Regions from separate parts of the Bacillus sp. FJAT-45350 genome, predicted to be linked through region 4. Evidence: riboswitches for the same ligand, from Rfam matches in the RefSeq annotation. Region 4 holds a riboswitch; each other region holds the start of a gene.
What was found. Region 4 has a riboswitch for cobalamin ahead of CD003_RS10185 (helical backbone metal receptor). Riboswitches for the same ligand answer to the same signal wherever they lie in the genome.

Region 1 (5,437 bases), 980 kb from region 4:
ATTTCATCACTAAATATATGAATCCAAGGCATTGGATTGTCACGCTCTTCAAAGTAATTTGCTAACCCTAACTGACGAAATCGCTTGTTAGCTAAATATTCCACATAGTGATCAAATTCTGATAAATCAATACCTTCTATGTCTAATAGGATGATATGAGCCCATTCTTTTTCTAGCTCTACAGCATGTGCGATAGTTTGATAGATATATTGCCTATTCTCCTCATTATTCAGCTCAGGGTTTTCAGACAATAAAATCCTAATAAATTGAGAAATAAAATACGCATGTTGCATTTCATCTCGTTGAATATAACTAATCATTGTACTTGTTTTAAGCATCTTTTGCTGTCGAGCAAGATGATAGAAAAAGGCAAAGCCAGCATAAAAATAAATACCTTCTAAATTAATTGAGTTTACACATAGATATAACAAGTTTTTCAAATTCGGGTTAAGACGAAATGCTTCATAAGATTCTAAAATCAGTTCATTACGTTTTTGTACTAATGGATCATCTTTTGCTTGATTAAAACGTTCAATTTGCTCATCTAAAGGGACGAGAGAACTTAATATATAAGAATAAGATTCATTGTGGACCGCTTCTTGCTGTGAAATAACAGCAAATATTGCTTTAAAGCTAGGATCTGTCACATAGTCCATCACATGAGTCATCGTTGGTGTCTGAAGACTATCAAGTGATGCTAATTGTGTGTTAATTCTCAAAAATGTATCTTGCTCTTTCGATGATAATTGATTCCATTGTTTAATATCATCTTGCATATTAATTTCTTGTGCCTTCCAAAAGTTGGATAATAACACATGATAGAAATCATACATTTGTGGATACGCAATATCGTTCCAATTTAATATCCCTGATGACCGACCATTTACAATTCCTGTTGATCTATTTGGATACTCTGTGTTTAGTAATTTAATTTTTGTTAAAGCGTTTTGTCCATTCATCGTTTCTCCTCCTCTAACTATGACAAGCTTGACATTCATCTATTTCAGATTGTGAAGTACTTCGAACATAGTAAGTCGTCTTTAATTTTTGCTTCCAAGCCTCTAGATGAAGATTTAGTAAGTCGATTGCTTTTATATTATGGCGTACATAAAGATTAAAGCTAATCGATTGGTCAATATGCCTTTGCCTACTTGCATTTTGTTTAATACTCCACCGTTGGTCTAATTCATATCTTGCTTTTTTATAATAAGGATACGTGGTATGAGTTAGTTCTGGTGCTGTCACTATGAACTTAAAGTTTTTCTTTTCCTCAGCATATTCAACAGCATATAAAGGATCAATACCATCAGTTGAGCCACCTATTTTCGCTGTGGAAGAGTTAGGAGCAACCGCCATCATCCAGCCGTTCCGCACCCCATTTACGCGAACTTCCTCAAGTAAGTTCAACCATTGTTTTGATTCATAACCTTTTCTTTGAAAATAATCTCCAGTATGCCATTCGGACCCCTCGAATTGACTATAAGCACCTTTTTCTTTAGCTAACTCCATTGAGCTTTGAATTGTGTAATATGCTATTGTTTCATAAAGCTCATCTGCATATTGAACCGCTTCCTTAGACTCCCAATGTATCCCTTTGGTAGCAAGCAAATGATGCCAGCCAAATGTTCCTAATCCAACTGCACGAAATTTTTTATTCGTTATTTGTGCTTGTCCCACCGTTATCGTATTCAGATCAATTACATTATCTAGCATTCTCATTTGAATAGGAATTAAGCGTCCTAGCACATTAGCTTTTACAGCATTCGGAAGGTGAATTGATGATAAATTACAAACGACAAAATCACCCGGCTTACGGACAATCACAATGTTTCCGTCCTCATCTTGATATTCCTTTACAATCTGAGTTGCGGACATATTTTGCGTAATTTCAGTACATAAATTGCTACAAAAGATTGAAGTGCGCCCTTTTCCAAGGATGTGCTTATTCGGATTTTGGCGATTTACTTCGTCTCTATAGAACATATATGGCGTACCCGTTTCTAATTGAGCAACCATAATTCGCTTCATTACGTCCATCGCTCGGTATGTTTTACGTGGAAGTAACGGATGATTTACTGCTTCTTCATATTTTTCTGTAAAATATTTTCTACCTGTATCATCAAAAAAGTCTTCTAACCCTAATGCCTTCCCCTTATCATCTTTCCATCCCATGATTTGCTTTACTTGATGAGGACAAAATGTCGACCAGTACCCGATACTTTTTCCACTATCATCAACTTCCTGTAGTTTTTCCATAAATAAATCAGGAACTGTCACACCTGTAAAAATATCATGTGCCTTTCGACGCTCATCACCGTTATTAGTTTTTAAATCTAAAAATCCATTCATAATATCTTTATGAAACAAATCAAGGTAAACAGCGATTGCTCCTTGACGTTGACCTAATTGATCAACACTAACAGCAGTGTCATTTACTAGTCGAATCCATGGTACTACTCCTGAAGAGTTTTCTTTAAAGCTCTTAATATCTGAACCTAACGCACGGACTTTTCCGTAATAAATGCCTATTCCCCCACCATCTTTACTTAATCTCGCATTGTCCCAGTTATTTAAATAAATGCTATCTAATGAGTCATCAACTGTATCAATGAAACATGATGACAATTGACCGAAGCTCTTTCCTGCATTTGCTAACGTAGGAGTAGCTACCGTCATATATAAATTACTTAATGCCCAGTAAGCTTCTTTTACTAGTGATAGTCGCTTTTCTTTTGATTCTTGTTGCATTAAAGTCATCGCAATAATCATAAATCGCTCTTGTGGTAACTCAAATATATGTTTCTCATGGTCTCTAGCTAGATACCTGTCTGCCAGTAAAAATAGTCCAATGAAATTAAATAAGTTATCACGTGTTGACTCTATTACAGTCATTAACTCATCGACCTCTTCGAAACTGTAAGAACCGAATAGACTCGGTGAGTATATTCCTTTTTCAGTTAATAATTTTATAAGTTGATAGAAATCACCGTATTTTTGTGAAGGATCATACCCACGGCTTTCAGAAGCTTTTTTATACAATTCATTCAAATAGAGTTTCGATGCTAAAAACGTCCAATTCGGTTGGTCAATAGATATATGATGTAGGGCATATAATAACGATTGTTGGTTGGCATCCTCTTCATCTACATCCTTTATCCTATCTAGTAATTCTTTTGCATTAATTCCGTATTTATTAGTCACTTCTTGTATAGCAGCAATAACAGTAGAACGTTGTTCAGAATCAGTTGGTATACTCATATATTTCTCCTTTAATTTTCAATAGTTGACGTTTTTTATAAAAAACAAAACCTGTAAAGCAGAGTGCGAATATGCTTTCACTTATCCAACATGAAAGATTTTAAAGTTTGTTGACAACAAAAAAACTCCTCCGAAATCGGAAGAGTAATTGGAATATAAACGGTACATAAAGAAAAATAAGGAAAGATAAATACCCCTACTGTACCGTTTCGACTTCTCACCCCCCGAAGAAATGAAACTTTTTGGAATAAATCGGCAGGTCTCCTGACTTGTGCTTCTTCTTACTCTGAGCCTTCCCATACAAGCACCTTTAAGTTACTTATACAGTGGTTTATCTCATTTCATCCACACTTACAGTTGCGGGGACAGTTCTGGACTTTCACCAGATTCCCTATTAAGTCTACTAACATAGACACCTATTATTCCGCAAATCACAATATTTAGTTATGCTTTATGTAACTATTACTATATATTGTTATATACTAAATGTAAACATAGAATTTATTTATAAGCAAAGTGGGGTCAGTCCCCCACTTTGCTAACGCGTTAAATTACAGGTGGACTGACCCCTCAATTGAAGAAGGCGATAGCTTTATGCTGCTATCGCTCTCGTTTTATTTATCTTTTATATAAAAGTATATAGCTCTTGATTTATTCCATTAAATGCTTCTTCTACATTTTCATGATTTGTTGAGGCATCGTCCAACCCAGCTAAGTTAATGGTAACATCTCTTATCGTAATTTGAGTATTTTCATTGTTTAAAATAGTAATATTTCGCTCTCGAAGACCTTTTATAAAATCACTAGTATAAGAGTTACCCCACTCATGGTTACCAGATACAAAGAAAACCTTTTGATTAATGGTTGTTATATTCTCAATAAGAGAAAAAACATGTTTAAAATCATCTGTGCTCCTATCAATAAGGTCTCCTGTTATCACAATAATGTCTGCGTCAAGGTTTTCCACGGTATTAATTAATTTTTCATTGTTAACTCCAAAAACTTTATTATGTAAATCACTAATTTGTAAAACAGTGAATTCAGAATTACTAGGAATTATCTTTGTTTGAAATTGGACAGTATTTACTTTGAATTCATTCGTATCAAAATAAATTTTCGCTGATAAAATAATAATACATACGAATATTGTAGATAATATCAACCTCTTTTTCATTCTATTCTTCCTCTTTCTTCTTTAGGAAATTAGACAATATACCCACACTTTTTCAATCGTGGGATTTCCGATCCCTTCCCATTTAAAATTATAACCAAAATAATATCCATTACCGTTCTTGAAAATTCTTTAATCTGGTACTGCGAAACCTACCTGTAACAAAAAAGAGTGCCTCAGCACCCTAGTTATTACTTTTATTTTTTAGTATATATAGTTCTCTCTCTAGTTTATTTACCTTGTCAGCGATAAAGTCTACGTCAGTAATTCTTGATTCATTAGTTAATTCAAACAGCCCTCCAACACCTTCGAGCTTTGATTGAATAGTATCAAATCGATTATGCATTTGTGATTTCATACTTTTCATTTCTTTACTCATTTCAGTAAGTAAATCAAGAATTTGCTTCTCCACGTTATCACCTATACTATTATTATAATAGATGTTTCGTAGACAAGCACTATTTTTTGGTTAGATAACGTCTACCTATTTTCATTGAGAATAGTCAAGAGAGCGGTTTACTAGCGCTCCCTCCTACTTAACTTTTCTTGCTATTTTCCATCCACTACTTCTTTCAATATCTCATAAGATCTCTTTTGTTTGTCGCGGTCATAAATGTACGTGACAGCCATAACTTCATCAGCATTGTATCTAGCTTGAAATTCCTTCAATTGTGTACGGATTGAATCTTTACTTCCTACTAATGTCATTCGGTGCTTAGCTAACACCATTTGTTTTTCCGATTCATTCCATAAATCGTCCATATTCTCAACCGGTGGGTATAACGGATGGCGGCCACGACGGGTCATGTATAACGAGCGTTGTAGCATTGTTGTAGCCTCGAATTCGGCTTCCTCATCTGTTTCAGCTGCTACTACTCCGAGACATGTGATCACATATGGCTCATCTAAATATTCAGAAGGCTTGAAGTTGTTGCGATAAATAGAAAGTGCTTCACCTAAATACGTTGGTGCAAAATGAGACGCGAACGCATATGGTAAACCTAGTTT
Region 2 (5,437 bases), 120 kb from region 4:
GTTATCATTAGCGTTACATTGTATTGAATATATAACGCTTTATTTAACTCTTTTGTAAAAGGACCTTGAATTGCTACAATGTTTTTTTGCTCTACGCCTAGCTGTTCACACTTTTCCATATTATCTTTTCGAGGAAGCATTCTTGCTATGAGACGAACTCCCTCAATACGATGTAACGTTTCTGTAAAAGTCTGTAGTGTTTTACTTCCTGTTGTTAGCATGATGACACCACGTCTTTTTGCTGCCACATTAGCTGCTTCTTGATAAGAATCCACATAAGTAATTTGATGATTATTAGACGTATAACTCGGGCGCTCATACCGTATATATGGAATATTTCCTTCTACTGCTGCATCAACAGCATTTTTTGAGGCTTCCTCCGCAAATGGATGAGTTGCATCAATTATCATATCTATCTTTTTCTCAACAAATAGCCCTATCATATCTTCCTTTGTCAATCTACCAACTAAAACATCAATCCCTAGATTTTTCAGCGCAATTGCTCCATTTTCAGTAACGACTGTAGCTAATGTTTCATGGCCTACTTCCTTGATTTTCTTTGCCAACTCTCTCGCATCACTAGTACCAGCTAAAATTAAAATCATTCTACATCTCCTTAGCTATGTGTATGATGGTGATGGTCATGATGGTCATGATCGTGGTGGTGGTGATGAACATCCATATGTTCAAGTGCATGTAATCGGTATGGACACATATCACAGTTGAGCTTCGCATCTCCTTCTAAGGCTTCCATGGCACGATCGATAAAAATTGTTTTTAACTCTGGATGAAAACCAAAATATTCCGTCATCGAAAAAGAAATATCAGGATAGTTCTTTGCAAAAGAGTCTAGTTTTTCATTCATTCTGTCCATTAAAATTCCGGTAAAAAAGAAATATGGGACTATATATAGTTTTTTTCCACCTAATTTAATCGAACGTTCAACTCCTTCTTCAACAGTAGGAGTTGTAACACCAATAAAGGATAGTTCTACAGGTGTCATTTCTAATCGTTCATTCAGAAGTCTGCCAATCTTATAAAGTTCACTATTTGCGTCAGGATCGCTACTTCCTCTTCCGACTAATAAAATACCTTTATCACGTTCATTTGCATCAAAACCTGCTGCAAGTAGACGACTTCTAAGAATTTCAAACAACTTATCATGAACTCCTATTGGACGACCATACGAAAATTCAACATCTGGATATGTTTCCTTTGCATGATCTATCGCTTCAGGAATATGAATTTTTGAATGACCAGCAGAAAAGAACATCATCGGAATAAGCGCTACCTTTGTTGCTCCTCTTTCCACACAGCGAGCAATCCCTTGTCCAATAGTCGGTGTAGCAAACTCTAAAAAGGATGACTCCACAATTGGTACATCTAAATCCCCTTTCATAGATTCAATAAATTGAAGAATTTGCTCATTCCCCTCTTGCTTCTTACTACCATGACCAATAAATAAAACTGCTTTCATTTTCTTCTCCTCCTTCAAGTTAATCTCCACAAGCCATATCTACTAAAACTTGCTCAGGCATTTCTTTGAACGTAAAACCTTCAATCCTTTGAACTCTCTTAAAGAATTTGTGGAACCTTTCATTTGGCAAACCACGCTCACGAAAATCCTCAACAATGCGAGAAACGATATCTACAATTTGTTCTGCTGTTAATTCTTCTGCTACCAATTGTCCTACTTGTGCATTACGACCAGTTGTTTTTGCACCTAAGAATAAGTCAAAACCTTTTCCTCTTCTAAAAATAATTCCAATATCATTTGTTGGTGCGCTATAGCACGCCATACCACATCCATTAAATCCGATATTTAATCTCTTAGGAACACTAATACCTCCTAAAAGATGTTGAAGCTCTTCCACTTGAGGAATGGAATCCTTTTTATCACCATCACAAAAGTCACAAGCCTTTATATTAACAACATCTCCAATTGGATGAAGTAAAAGCCCTTCCTCTGTTAACTGATTGATAATCGTATTTGAATCTGCTGTTACGACAGATAATTTAAGCTGATGATCAGGTGTATATTCAATAGTTCCTTTTTCTCCAACAACATTACCTAAAACAAGCATTTGCTTTGCAGAAAATGCTTTATTGGCAATGCCTGGAGAAACGGAAAATTCAAACACAGAATCTTGCTTAAATACGTTATCTGATTCTTCCACTTCTTGTTTATTTTCTGAATATGAATTACCTAGCTTTGTTAACGCTTCTTCTGCTAATTCAACAGAAGATATTTCTTCTTGTTCGACTAAAGCTTGGCCCTGATGCAATGCCCAAGGCTCTGCTTCTTCTTGTAAACGTTGGTGAGGCTTCAGCTTTTGGTCGTCTGCGTTCAATGTATACTTTCTTTGATATCCTCTAGGTGTAATCATTTTGCCGTCGTATAAGAAGGTTGAATTATTACCAATAACGACTGTCGTCAGCATACCAATCTCATGTTCAAGCATATTTTCTAAGTCTGTAATGACGATTTGTTGTCGTTCACGATACGCACTTTTCACTAATCCAACAGGTGTATTTGGGGAACGATGCTCAAGTAAAATTTTCTGTGTTTCTTCGATTTGTCTCGTACGTCGTCCACTTTTCGGATTGTATAAAGCAATAACAAAATCAGCTTCTGCAGCAGCCTTTACCCGTTTTTTTATTAATTCCCATGGGGTAAGATGGTCACTTAAACTAATCGTACACGCATCATGCATGACAGGAGCCCCTAGTAAGGAGGCACAAGAGTTAATTGCTGATACACCAGGTATGATTTCTACTTCAACTCCCGTTTCCTCTTTCCAACCTTTTTCAATTAATACTTCATATACGAGTCCAGCCATTCCATAAACACCAGCGTCACCACTTGAAATCACCGCCACTTTTTTTCCTGTTTCCGCTTGACGAATCGCCTCCTGTGCTCGGCTTACTTCTTCCGTCATCCCAGTACGAACAATCTCTTGTGTCGTAAGTAACGGACGAATAATATCTATGTATGTGTTATAGCCAATGATTGAATCGCTCTCAATTAAAGCCTCTTTTGCTCGGTGTGTCATTTGTTCCTCACTACCTGGTCCAAAACCAAGCACAAGTAATTTTCCTCTTTTTTTCTCACTCATAAAATTACACTCCCTTCAAATTTAATTAAAACTATAATAGAACTTACGCACACTCATTTATTTCTAAAACATGATACTTTCCTTTTAAACAACAACAAAAAAAGCACCCCCAACTCTGATTAGATAAGAGTTAGAGATGCCTATATACAAAATTGTATGTAGCTGCAAATACAATGAAAACATAAGTAGACAAGGAATTTGCTCCCTAACACTTCCCCATCTCCCGTAGGTCAAACAGTGTCGATAGAAAAGGCAGGTTTCCTGGCTCATAGTATACGTTCTCTACCCTTCCCATTCATTGAACAGTGGATATATAAGAGAACAACCTATTTTACAGTGGCGGGACCGCGTCGGACTTTCACCGAACTTCCCTCTTACGAAGATTTGCTAAAATCTTCACCTTTTCCCTATCATTATGTAGTTATCTTGTTACTAGATTATAGATTACTTGGTTTTTTGTCAATACTATTTCAAAATTTCTGTCGAATGTGAAAAGACAAAGTGTATTTTCGCCTGAGTTTATATGGACTTACTTATATGAAAAAAGCACCCAAAGAATGGATGCTCTAACGGACACTTGATTTTAGTTCTTTGACTTCTTTCTCGCTTTCAATAACTTTCATTGTCAGTTCATTTAAAATTGAGGTAATTTCTGAGTTATCCCCTACTCGAGAAGAAATAGCTGAAATTTGATTTTGTAAAATTTTTTGATTTTGTTCAATGTCGTCTAATCGATTTGTTACTGTTCTGAATTTCTCGTCTAATAATTCTGAAATTACATATACTAATTTGTTTTCTTCCATTTGAATCCCCTCCCCATAACAATCTATATTATAACAGGAAGAGTCTCCTTTAGAAATGTTAGAGTTTAGCTTATCAAGTCGAATGTATAGACTTTCTTACTAATTAGAACTACTTAAGAAGACTTATAGAGGTTGTTCAAAAAGAACAACCTCTATGCAATGAGCGTAGCCGCTGTATTCTTTTAAAAGCCTTGCTAGGAGTGATTTTCTCCTAGCAAGGCTCACAGCGTGTGAAGCCATTGTCACTACCTTTTGAACATGCTCTTATAGAACTTACTCCCAATAATTTTTTCTTCTATAAAAATCATAAATATCCTTTTCATATTTTCTATCTATAGGTTGATCAGGAAAAAATTCAGGGCTATTTTTCACTTCGTCTTTTGTTATATTCACACGAACATGCTTCGCTGACCAATTAATTTCCTCAATCCAATCTTTTGCAATAATAACATTTCTTGATGGGAGCCATTTTACTGTATCGACCATGAAATAGCGTATTGTCCAGGTTTTATCTTCAATTATCATATCTTTCACCTGTCCAAATTCATCATCCAAAGCAAAGATACCATAACCAGTCACAGCACCAGTAATTTCTTTTACACTTCGTAAGTGATGATTTACTTCCGTATCGACATATTCTTTTTCATAATCAGATGATAATGTAGCTAAATCTCTAGCATAGCTACCATGACCCCAAACTCCTAGTGGCGACCAATAATACGGGTAGCCAAAATAATGATGGTAATCTAGCTCCATTTGCTTTGATACAGGTCTAGCAAAATCAATATCAGGACTATTTTTCACTTGCTCTTTAGTTAATTCAACATAAATAATTTCATCCTCTATATTTACTTTCTCTACTGAAATAGGTGATAGTAATACTTTACCACCAGGAAACCATGGAATCGTATTAACAACAATATACCTTACCGTCCATTTTTCATCTTCAAAATAAAAATCGTCTATTTTACCAACTTCGCCGTCCTTTGCCATAACCGTAAATCTTCTTAATAGATTTTCATACAAAAACATCGGAATACCTCCCTAAATAATTACTATTACTATCTATTTATCTAGTAACCGAGAAAGCCATTGATTAAACTTCATACAAAATTAATGGCAAATTATGAATTTAAAATTTCAGCATGAAAACTAAAATAGACGTGGATAGTTTATTATCCACGCCTAACTAACATCCTCTATTCATGTTTGGTTATTTTTATATACAACAATAATTTGCAATAAAAGTTCTATTGCTTTTACGCTTCTGCCAACGCATTCTCTTCAATCTCAAATCCTAGGTCTTCAATAATATGATGGTCGTCTATTACTTCTTGTCCCTTTGTCGTTAAATAGTCGCCAACAAAAATTGAATTCGCTGCATATAATGCTAATGGTTGCAATGTACGTAGATTCACTTCACGACCACCTGATACACGTATTTCTTTAGTTGGATTAATAAATCTCATTAGCGCTAAAACTTTTAATGACTTCATCGGCTTTGTTCTAGAATAGTTT
Region 3 (5,437 bases), on a different contig from region 4:
TATTCAAATCGGAAACTCTATGGGTAATGTCAAAATTCAAAGGGAGGAATTACAGATGAGAAAAGAACTTGAACAAGCCGTCGAACATGCTAATGAAACGAACCCAAGGTCACGTGCCGGAGGGAAACCAAGTACATCTAAGAAAACAAAAGGAAGAAAATCAAATAGACATAATTAATTTTGAATACTTTTCTTCATTCTGGACATCATAATTATTGAGGAGCAGTAATGCACCTCACAAACCCTCTCCCATCATTAACTTGATGTTAATTATACAATGAGGAAAATTATCGATTTACCTTTTAAATGAGGTGATTGTGTTGGACAAAGAACCGAAATTTCAAGATTGTTTCTAACATGAAGAGATGAGGTGTTTGTTAAATACAACAATCGTTACGACCCCAGATTTGTATAATGAGTGGGAAAGGTTTAGAAGGTAGCCACATATCGTTGGCTACCTTCTTTTTATTTTGAATTAAATGGTTGTCGAATGTAGAATAGCAACTTATACTAATTATTAACAATATTACTTAGTTTTGAGGTGTTATTAAAAAACCAGGAAGGAAAGTGATATATGGTTAGTAAATTTGAAATAAAGTACGAAGAATGGCTCCAAACAAATCTTACCGAAGAGAGAAACCCAAGAAGGCGCGAGCTCCTTGAAAATGGACTTGGCCACGGAACTGTTGAGTTTCTAAGATCAATTTGGTTCCCTACTATAGGGAACTTAGACCACTTGTACCCTGAATGGGAAGTGCGAGATTTCAACAATGGTTATCGTTACCTTGATCTTACGTACATGCCTATGCACTCTAAAGGTTGTATTGAAATCCAAGGTTATGGACCACATGCTAGAGATTTAGATGTTAGGCGATTTAAAGATTTATGCTGGAGACACTCTTTATTGACTCTTGACGGGTGGACATTGTTACCAATTGCGTACTTATCAATTAAAGATGAGCCACAAAAATGCCAACAACTCATACTAGCATTTATAGGAAAATTCCTCTCTACTGATTCCCCTGCACAGTTATCATGGCTTGAAGCAGAAATTGTGCGATTTGCACGACGCTTATTACGCCCCTTTACCCCACTCGAAATTGCTAATCACCTACGAATAAGTGACCGCCATGCTAGACGTACTTTGCATAAGCTTGTTGATTTACAAATTCTAAGTGTAGCAAGTGGAGAAAAACGAGCGCGTACTTATAAACTAAGACTATGAATTGATTGTTACCTCGAATAGGGACACAGGTTCCGTTATTATCATAAAACCCTCTAATATTACATTCTTTATGGACATTGTATCCGTTATCCCCTCTTAAAACTTATGATTTGGACGTCATATATACAAATAGCGGAATTAGGATCCAATTATTCTCTAAATCAACTAGTAATATCAAATTAACGGAACTAGTGTCCGAACCACTTCGTTTAAACAATTTATCCATTATCCTCACAATATCTTTACTCGTACACTTTTGAAACCTTACTCACAACTTCAACATTTTTTAGATCACCCGTTACTGTACCATCTCCACTTTCAAACCCTGCTCCATTATAAGAAAGTGCTAATTTCTTAGAAAATGTTTGGTTTGCACATAGTGAATCAATAAAATCTGAAACATCTTCAGGCTCCATATTTTGATACCAGTCCCCTTTTGGATAATCAACTACAACACATTTATCCTTGCAACGACCATTGCATCGTGTTCTTGTTGTATGTATCATGTTATCTAATCCACGATTACTAATTTCATTTCTTACTGTTAGTGTTAATTCCTCTGCTCCAGACTTATTGCAACTTCCTCCATTACAAATCAATAAATGATGGTTTGTATTAGATAAATCCCAAGTAGCCATTACGTTATCCCCTCTCAGTTTCTTAATATAAAAAGCCCTTCCTCACCAACGGAGAAAGAGCATAAAACGGCAATATTATTATCATGAAAGAACATGATATCCCTGCCGTTTCAACTTCTCTCACCCCGAAGAAATGAAACTTATGGAAGTTAGGCAGGTCTCCTGACTCGTGCTTCTTCTTACTCTGAGCCTTCCCGTATAAGCACCGGTAAAGTTACTTATACAGTGGTTTCTCATTTCATCCACACTTACAGTTGCGGGGACAGCTCTGGATTTCCACCAGATTCCCTATTAAGTCTATTAGACACCTAGAATTCCAAAAATTATTTATAGTTAATTCATAGAAACTTTTTACTAGTTTCTACCTTTATGATAATGGAAATATTTAAAAATATCAATTTATATTTAGTATCGTACCAACTGCGAGAGGAATCCCAATAAATGTTTTGCTTTAAACTCCCATTCGTTTGTTCGTTTCACCATATATACTCCACATCAAAAGACGTAGACACTAAATTCATAGCTTCCAAATCCCAATCAAACAGTAGAATGGCAGATTGTTTCGATTTGTAAGTAAGAAGGCGTTTGCCGTCTTTTATTACAGAACTCTCCGCTTCCCAAAAGGACACAGTTTCATCCTCTCCGGTACGATTACAAACAAAGATAGGTAACCCGGTATCAATAGAGCGCTGTTCCCACTCTCCATTTGGTCCATGTAAGCCTGGTCCCCAAGAGGAAGGTGCAATTAGAATTTCTGCACCCTTCGTTAGTAATTTGTCTGCATAATTCCCTGTATAGGAATCTGCACAAATTAATACACCAACTTTTATATTCTCTAAAGATATCGGTTCAACTACTTCACCTGATGTCGACCAATTATCTACTCTTGCTAACTTCTTTTGATTACCTATTATTTCACCCTTCTCACTTATAACAAAAACAGAATTATGTAGTGCTCCTTCCTTCGAACGTTCTGCACATCCAAGGAAGACAGTAGCATTAATACTCTTCACAATAGTACAAAAATGATTCATCCAAGTATCTGGCTGTTGGGTTATCCAGTCCGTACCTATGCTAGAAAACTGCAAACCACTAGTCGCTAGTTCAGGTGTGATAATCCAATCTACATTTTTTTCTCCAGCTATCATAACTGCTTTTTCAATTAAATTTTGATTGAATTGTAAATCTCCAGCTTTAGGTAACAAGTGTAGTAAAGCAACTCGTAATCTCTTCATCTAGCTCCCCCTCCACTTACCCATTTATTAAAATAATAAATCTAAAACAAACCACCCAAGCCCAGCAATGATCGCAACAATTAATGCTCCTATTACTAATTCCTTCGTTAGCTTTTTATGTTTCACAAAATCAAAGATTAGCCAACCAATAAAAATCGTAATGGCAAAAATAATCGGTTCTGACATTCGTATCTCCCCTTATTATATACTTTTCCTATCTTACCAAAATCGGTTTTCCATCCACAACCATTACTTTTATACTTACCCAAAAAAACAGACGAAAAGGCTGGCTTATCAGGGACAAATACACCCTTAAAGCCAACCTTTATTAATAAAGTAATGTTGCTTCTAATTCTTGAATTAAGCTTTTTCCTGTATTCACATATTGAGGTGGAATATACGCATCTTTGTCTTGTGGTTCTGAAAATTGATTCATAAATGAATTATAATCCATAACCTGGTCATCTAAGCCACGTTGATATTTATGTGCAAGTAGAAAAGGCTTTCCGAGTTTAACAATTACACCCTTTTGGTCTATTTCACCTTCTACAGCTGTGAATGGAATTCGTAAATATTGATAACTTCCATTGTCATCAAGCTTATAGTCAAAATAACCATGTTCATAATCCCAGTTACCAGAAATTACATACCCAAGTGGCTTTAACTTATCCTCTAAGTCTTTAAGCATAAATTGTTTATTTTCAACTTGTGAATTCATTAAAATCATAGAACTCATCCTTTCACAGTGCATTCATATTTATAGAATGTCCTATGTTTGATTGTTCTATGCTTTACACTATTCTATAAACGCTTTTCTAACTCTGCTTTTTCTTTTTCAAATCCTGGTTTTCCAAGTAAGGCAAACATGTTCTTCTTGTAAGCTTCTACACCTGGTTGGTCAAATGGATTGACCCCTAATAAGTATCCACTGATTGCACATGCCTTTTCAAAAAAGTAAATCATGTATCCAAAGTGATATTCATTTAATTCTGGTATTGAAACAATTAGATTCGGAACTCCTCCGTCAGTATGTGCAAGCAGTGTTCCTTGAAATGCTTTTTTGTTTACAAAATCCATCGTTTGTCCTGCTAAGTAGTTTAAATCATCAAGGTCTGAGGAGTGCTCTTCAATCGTTATTTCTTCACGTACCTTTTCCACATTTAAAATTGTTTCAAAAAGATCACGACGACCATCTTGAACATATTGGCCCATCGAATGAAGGTCAGTTGAGAAATTAACTGAGCCTGGGAATATCCCCTTCTTATCTTTTCCTTCACTCTCTCCAAATAATTGCTTCCACCATTCAGATACATATTGCAGGGCCGGTTCATAATTAACCATCAATTCAATCGTTTTCCCTTTATTATAAAAAGCATTTCGTACAGCTGCATATTGATAGGCTTCATTTTCAGCAAGATTATCATTATTGTATTTATCCATTGCATCTGCTGCCCCTTGCATCATCTGTTCAATATTAAGTCCAGCTACTGCGATAGGTAACAGTCCTACTGCTGTCAGTACTGAGAAACGCCCACCTACATCATCTGGTATTACAAACGTCTCATATCCCTCATCAGTCGCAACTGTTTTCAATGCTCCTTTTTCTTTATCTGTTGTAGCATAAATTCGTTTTCTTGCTTCCTCTTTACCGTATTTCTTTTCTAGATGCTCACGAAAAATACGAAAGGCAATCGCTGGTTCTGTTGTTGTTCCTGATTTAGAGATAACATTAATTGAAACATCCTTTTCTTCAATTAACGATAATAAGTCTTTCACGTATGTAGAGCTTATATTATTACCAACAAAGAAAACCTGTGGTGTGTTACGTTTTTCTAATACATTATAAAACGAATGATTTAAGGCTTCTATTGCGGCACGTGCACCAAGATATGACCCGCCTATGCCAATGACAAGAAGAACATCAGAGTCTGATTTTATTTTCTCAGCTGCTTTCTGCACTCGAGCAAATTCTTCCTTATTATAAACTTTCGGTAAATTTACCCAACCAATATATTCATTACCTGCTCCTGTTCCATTATGTAATGCATCATGTGCAGTTTTAACTGCTCCTGCTAAATAATCAATTTCATGCTGTTGTATAAAAGGCAATGCTTTACTATAATCAAACGTTAATGTATTGTTCATACTTTCCTCCTAGGATATTTACATGGTTTCACTCTGTTTTATTATGATCCAACTGTTTATTCATATGCTAACTGTATAAAAAACTTCAATAATAAATTTATTTCTCCTTCTTTTTTTATGGAATAAAAGAAGGCACTTTTTGCTACATGCATAATTTAACCGCGATATTCTCATGATATAGAGAGAAGCACCAA
Region 4 (5,437 bases):
ATTGCTAGGAACACTCGTGGAGCCCTGATTTCAAGAACGATATTTGTAAGTAATGGCTCTACCTCCACATTTAATGGAACTACCACATTTACTAGAATCAAAATGATAGTAGAAAAGGGAATCGAAAGACTCCCCTTTGCAATACCGATTAAGATTGATAAAAATAAAAATGATAGTGCAATTAAATAGGACAGGAACTTGTTATTCTGCAAAAACGTCTGGATAGATACGCGTTGCAAGTTCTTCTACTCCTTTTACTAAACGAGGGCCTGAACGAGTCACTTGATCTGGATCAACATCGTAGATACGATCATTCGTAACTGCAGTCACATCTTTCCAAGCAGAACGTTGTTTAATTTGTTCACTTGGATTTTCAACATAATAACCATAAGTAGTAACAATTACATCTGGATTGAAAGCAACAGCTTCTTCTTCAGTAAACATTGCCCAACCATCAACTTCACTCGCAGCATTCGTTGCATTTATCATTTGTAACATCTCATCTAAAAACGTACCTTTTCCAGTTGTATAAATTTCTGGAGCAGGTGAAACTTCAACCCAAACCTTTACCTGGTCATTTACTGAAATAGCACTTGCCTTAGCAGCTATTTCCTCGAATGTTGCTGTCATCTCTGAAACAATTTCCTCTCCTTTATCAACAGCACCCGTCACATTGGCAATCATCGCAATTGCTTTGTATACATCATCAATTGATGTTGCATCATTTACAACTACAACTGTTACACCAGCATTTCGTAGTTGGTCTAACCCATCTGCAGAGCTATGTGCGCCTGATGCATGAGAGATAACTAGATCAGGTGTAAGTGAAAGTAGCTTTTCAACATCGAACTCCATTCCTCCTACACTATCAACTTCTAACGCTGCTTCAGGGTAATTACACCAATCAGTTCTTCCTACTAAATATTCTCCCTTATCAAGGGCAAAAATAGTTTCCGTAATGCTAGGAATTAACGAAACAATTCGTTTCGGTTCTTCTTCAATCGTTACTTCATTATCCATTGCATCTGTTAGCGTTAATGGGAATTGGTCTTCGTCCCCTTCTCCCTCAACAACATCTTCTTGTTCAGTTTCTATCGCTTGGTCTTCATCTGGCGCTTCTACAGTTGTATCTGTTGTGTTACAACCTACTAGTAGAATAAGTGTAACTAGAAGAGCCATAAGTATTGTTAAACATTTCTTCAAATTCTCCATCTCCTCTGTTTTTCTTGAGTTTGTAGTTATGAACTAAAAGGTAAAAAAATAAAGCCCTATGACGAGGACTTTATTTGCAGAAAGTATAGACAACTTATAAAAGTAGTTTCTATCCAACCTGCTTCACCTTTTCCTCGAAGGATTCACAATACTTTAAGGCAGGTCTCCTGACTCATACTATAACGAAACTTTCCCCTTCCCATCAAAAGACAGTGGTTCATTGAAAGATTCTAGTATTTACAGTGGCGGGACCGTGTTGGATTTTCACCAACTTCCCTATTAACACTTATTATAAGTGACCTTAAAGAATTTATTATGTAGTTCAACAACGAATTACGTCTCAATTATACACAATTTTTTGTATTTTGACAGTGTTTTCTCCTAAACTTTTAAGTGAATTTTTCTCATTACAATGCTGAATACGTTCCTTATTAAAACAATCGTAGAATGAATCTCTTTTTATTTATGTCAAAATAGGTAGTTAAACACTACTCTTATTCAGTTTATCATACAATAAGTTATAGAAATTTAGTCCATCTTTTTCTTTGCTCCCACTACAATACAGTATTTTTTAGTTTCCTTGCTAAACAAAAAAGTGTTAAAGCTAATCAGCCTCAACACTTTGTAATTTCTATGCTATTTTTTCTGCAAAATTCTCCCCAAACAACTTGCAAGTTTCCTCATCTTCATCAGGACTTAATTCTATTTTTAACCCTGGTAATACTATTACTCCATTTTTTTCGGCTACCATTGCTTCAAGTAAATCTACCGCACCGCAAAATTCAGGATAAGAGGTATCCCCTGTTCCAAAGATAGCAAATTTCTTTCCTGATAAATCAATACCTGCCATTTCTTCATAGAAGTCCAAAAACTCATCAGGCAATTCACCGTCTCCCCATGTATAAGCTCCTAAAAGTACTGCATCATACCCCTCTAATATACTTGTATCGCATTCCATAACTTCTTTTTTAAAGACTTTAACACCTTTGTTCTTCAATCCCACTTCAACTAAATCCGCAACAGATTCAGTATTACCAGACATGCTCGCATAGATTAATAATGCTCTTGACATATAAAATCATCCCTTCAATTATTAATTTAATTGTGTTGTATTTGTACACATCCCAACAAAAATGATGGGATGTGTACAGTGAGAGCTTTTTGTTTCATACATTCCTGCAATGACATACTGTTCTTTATTAGACGAAAGAGTACTTTCCATTCCATTTCCCCCTCATAAATAATCGTTAATGAAAATCATTTTCAATAACAACATTTTAACGATAACGATTATCATTGTCAATGGTTTCTTTAAGACTTTAATAACATAGAGTAAATATTTCAAAAAAAAAAAAGAGATTTACTTAAAAACCGTAATGGCCTTTTAAATAAATCTCAATTAATCCTCATTGTTACGTATGAAACAATGATTTTCGCTCTATTTCTCTTTATTCTTCATTATATCGAGGTAAAATAAAGGAAAATGTCGTTCCTTCATTTATTTTGCTATGAACAGAAATTTGTCCACCATGAGCTTCTACAATGTTTTTCACTATCGCTAGACCTAATCCTGTACCAGCTCGTCCACGTGTTCTAGCCTTATCTGCTTTATAGAATCGTTCAAACACGAATGGTAAATCCTCTTCTGGGATTCCTGAACCAGTATCTTTTACATCAAACTTAATTTCATTTTCATTAGCCGATACTGACACTTTCACACTACCATTTTCCTCAGTATGACGAATCGCATTAGAAATTAAGTTTGTTAAGACCTGGTCTATCCTGTCTGGGTCAATAAAGCCTCTTATTGACTCACCTTTAATATCTGATTCTAAGTAAATCTTATGCTCTTTTACTAACCCTTGGAACTTACGTAGTACTCGTTCTGTATATTCACTTACATTGATATCTTCCTGATTCAATTGAATATGACCAGCTTCCATTCTTGCCAAGTCTAGTAATTCATTTACTAAACGCCCCATACGTAATGATTCATCATAAATAATTTGAGCGATTTCTTTCTTTTCCTCATCGGACTGAGCAATATCATCAATAATTGCCTCACTATACCCTTGAAGCATGGAAATAGGCGTGCGTAATTCATGGGAAACATTCGCGATAAAATCTTTACGAAGTTTATCTAAGCGACGTTCCTCAGTCATATCTCTAATAACAGCTACAGCACCACGAACGAAGGTGTCATCATAAAGAGGTGTCATCAATATAGCCCAATTTCGTCCTTGTATAGCTACTTCCGTCATTTGTTCTTTTTCTAGAGCAACAACTTTTTGAAACAGCTTTTTAATTGCTTTAGGTAAATCATCACCATTTTCAGGTAGCATCCCTTGTTCAAAGTACCATGATTGAATAAATACATCTGCCGGAGGATTTGTTACGACAATTTCGCCTTTACGATTTAACGTAATAACTCCATCTGCCATACTACTTAGAATTCGTGAGAGCTGTTCCTTCTCTTGATTCAATGCCATTAAATTTTTATTTAATTCTCTACCCATTCGATTAAAAGCAATCGCTAATTGACCAATTTCATCCGTTGTAAGTATAGGTACTTTCGTATCAAATTTGCCTTCTGACACTTCAAAAGAAACTTGCCGCATTTTTCGTAATGGAGACGTGATACGCGTTGAAAGAAAGAAAGCAAAAATAGTCGTTAATACAATCGCAACTCCTGCTGAAAAATAAATAATTCGTTTTGTTTCAGCTGTTGTCTCTTTTATTGCTGTTAGAGATTGATATAAATAAACTGCTCCCATATCTCCAAACAGATTATCAATCGGTACTCCAACAATCATGACTTCAGTATGAACTTCTACCCCATCTTCATGGAATGGAAAATCTCCTTGTGTCATAACCGTTGAATCTCCTTCTAGTGCTCTCGATAATAGTGGGTCTTCATAAAAAGTCTCGATCGGCAAATTAGCGATCGAGTCTCCATTTTTTGAATACCAGTGATCCTCTCTACCAATAATGACAACCTTGGTATCATAGGCTTTTGCAATCATCGAAATCGTTGAAAGTGCAGCTTCTCTGTTTCCATATTCCTCTAGAATTGTCGCTATCATCGACGCATGATTCATTAAATGAGATTCAGCTTCACTTACATGAAATCGTTCGAAGAATTGCATAAGCAACACCATTAAAATAGCTAGTACGACAGAAACTAAAAATAAAATTGTAAACCAAAGCTTCCCTACTACACTTCTCCAAAACATCATTCTTTCGCAGCCTCAAATTTGTAACCAACACCCCATACAGTGGAAATCATACTAGCTGCCTCAGGTGACACACGGTTAAGCTTTTCACGTAGTCTCTTAATATGTGTATCGACTGTACGTAAATCACCAAAGAAATCATAATTCCATACATCTTTCAGTAATTGTTCACGAGAGAACACTTTGTCTGGTGATTGAGCAAGATAATATAATAGTTCATATTCTTTAGGTGTTAAGTTAATCTCAGAGCCATTAACACTTACACGATGAGCGTCATTATCAATCGTCAGATGTTGAAAAACAAGAACATCTTTAGCCGCTGTATCGGTGTGTAAAAACTTCGTAGAGGACGAACGACGTAATAACGCTTTCACACGTAACACGACTTCTCTAGGACTAAATGGTTTTACAATATAGTCATCTGTTCCTGCTTCAAAGCCTTGAACACGGTTCGCCTCTTCACCTTTTGCTGTTAACATAATAATGGGAGTTGCTTTTGTCTTTCGTAACTCCTGACAAACTTCTATTCCGTCCATACCGGGCATCATGATATCAAGTAAAATTAAATCATATTCATTCTCAAGTCCTAACTTTACTGCTTCTTCACCATTTTCAGCGTCTTCTACATAATAATTTTCACGTTCTAAATACATACGTAGTAAACGACGAATTCTTTCCTCATCATCAACAACTAATATTCTAGCCTCTTGCTCCATAACTCTACCTCCTCTATATAAAAACAATACATCATTATTCGACATTATCATATTTTATTGTAACAGATGTCATACCCTTTATGAATAAAAAGAGTTGCCCTAAAAGGAAGGCTGCTGAAAAAGTGCGATTTTCACTTTTCCAGCAGCCTTTTTAAGTAATGAGCGAAGCCGTTGCATCTTTTAAAGCTTGCTATGCGTGGTTTTCTCAAAGCAAGCGCAACATACAGGAGCGATTACTGCTTCCTGAACTCACTATATTGGACCTTTTGAGACAAC

Region 1: another riboswitch for cobalamin. It lies ahead of CD003_RS05240 (ribonucleoside-diphosphate reductase subunit alpha); the one in region 4 lies ahead of CD003_RS10185 (helical backbone metal receptor).
Region 2: another riboswitch for cobalamin. It lies ahead of cobJ (precorrin-3B C(17)-methyltransferase); the one in region 4 lies ahead of CD003_RS10185 (helical backbone metal receptor).
Region 3: another riboswitch for cobalamin. It lies ahead of CD003_RS17755 ((2Fe-2S) ferredoxin domain-containing protein); the one in region 4 lies ahead of CD003_RS10185 (helical backbone metal receptor).

Annotation. Positions count from the first base shown of each region.
Region 1 covers NZ_NISU01000001.1:1,045,326-1,050,762, reverse strand. The annotation lists gene CD003_RS05245 (ribonucleotide-diphosphate reductase subunit beta) at 1-959, opposite strand, end outside; gene CD003_RS05240 (ribonucleoside-diphosphate reductase subunit alpha) at 973-3,258, opposite strand; cobalamin riboswitch at 3,496-3,693, opposite strand; gene CD003_RS05235 (metallophosphoesterase) at 3,884-4,432, opposite strand; gene CD003_RS05230 (hypothetical protein) at 4,614-4,841, opposite strand; gene CD003_RS05225 (LLM class flavin-dependent oxidoreductase) at 4,979-5,437, opposite strand, start outside.
Region 2 covers NZ_NISU01000001.1:2,147,809-2,153,245, forward strand. The annotation lists gene cobK (precorrin-6A reductase) at 1-605, opposite strand, end outside; gene CD003_RS10785 (sirohydrochlorin chelatase) at 617-1,477, opposite strand; gene cobJ (precorrin-3B C(17)-methyltransferase) at 1,497-3,116, opposite strand; cobalamin riboswitch at 3,351-3,535, opposite strand; gene CD003_RS10795 (hypothetical protein) at 3,683-3,919, opposite strand; gene CD003_RS10800 (PRC-barrel domain-containing protein) at 4,193-4,951, opposite strand; gene bioB (biotin synthase BioB) at 5,179-5,437, opposite strand, start outside.
Region 3 covers NZ_NISU01000002.1:234,598-240,034, reverse strand. The annotation lists gene CD003_RS22395 (hypothetical protein) at 56-178, shown strand; gene CD003_RS17760 (transcriptional regulator) at 575-1,225, shown strand; gene CD003_RS17755 ((2Fe-2S) ferredoxin domain-containing protein) at 1,468-1,863, opposite strand; cobalamin riboswitch at 1,999-2,191, opposite strand; gene CD003_RS17750 (carbon-nitrogen hydrolase family protein) at 2,340-3,098, opposite strand; gene CD003_RS22005 (hypothetical protein) at 3,126-3,284, opposite strand; gene CD003_RS17745 (YugN-like family protein) at 3,427-3,825, opposite strand; gene CD003_RS17740 (glucose-6-phosphate isomerase) at 3,900-5,243, opposite strand.
Region 4 covers NZ_NISU01000001.1:2,029,871-2,035,307, forward strand. The annotation lists gene CD003_RS10180 (FecCD family ABC transporter permease) at 1-239, opposite strand, end outside; gene CD003_RS10185 (helical backbone metal receptor) at 202-1,203, opposite strand; cobalamin riboswitch at 1,353-1,531, opposite strand; gene CD003_RS10190 (flavodoxin) at 1,844-2,284, opposite strand; gene CD003_RS22295 (hypothetical protein) at 2,306-2,434, opposite strand; gene CD003_RS10195 (ATP-binding protein) at 2,661-4,448, opposite strand; gene CD003_RS10200 (response regulator transcription factor) at 4,445-5,161, opposite strand.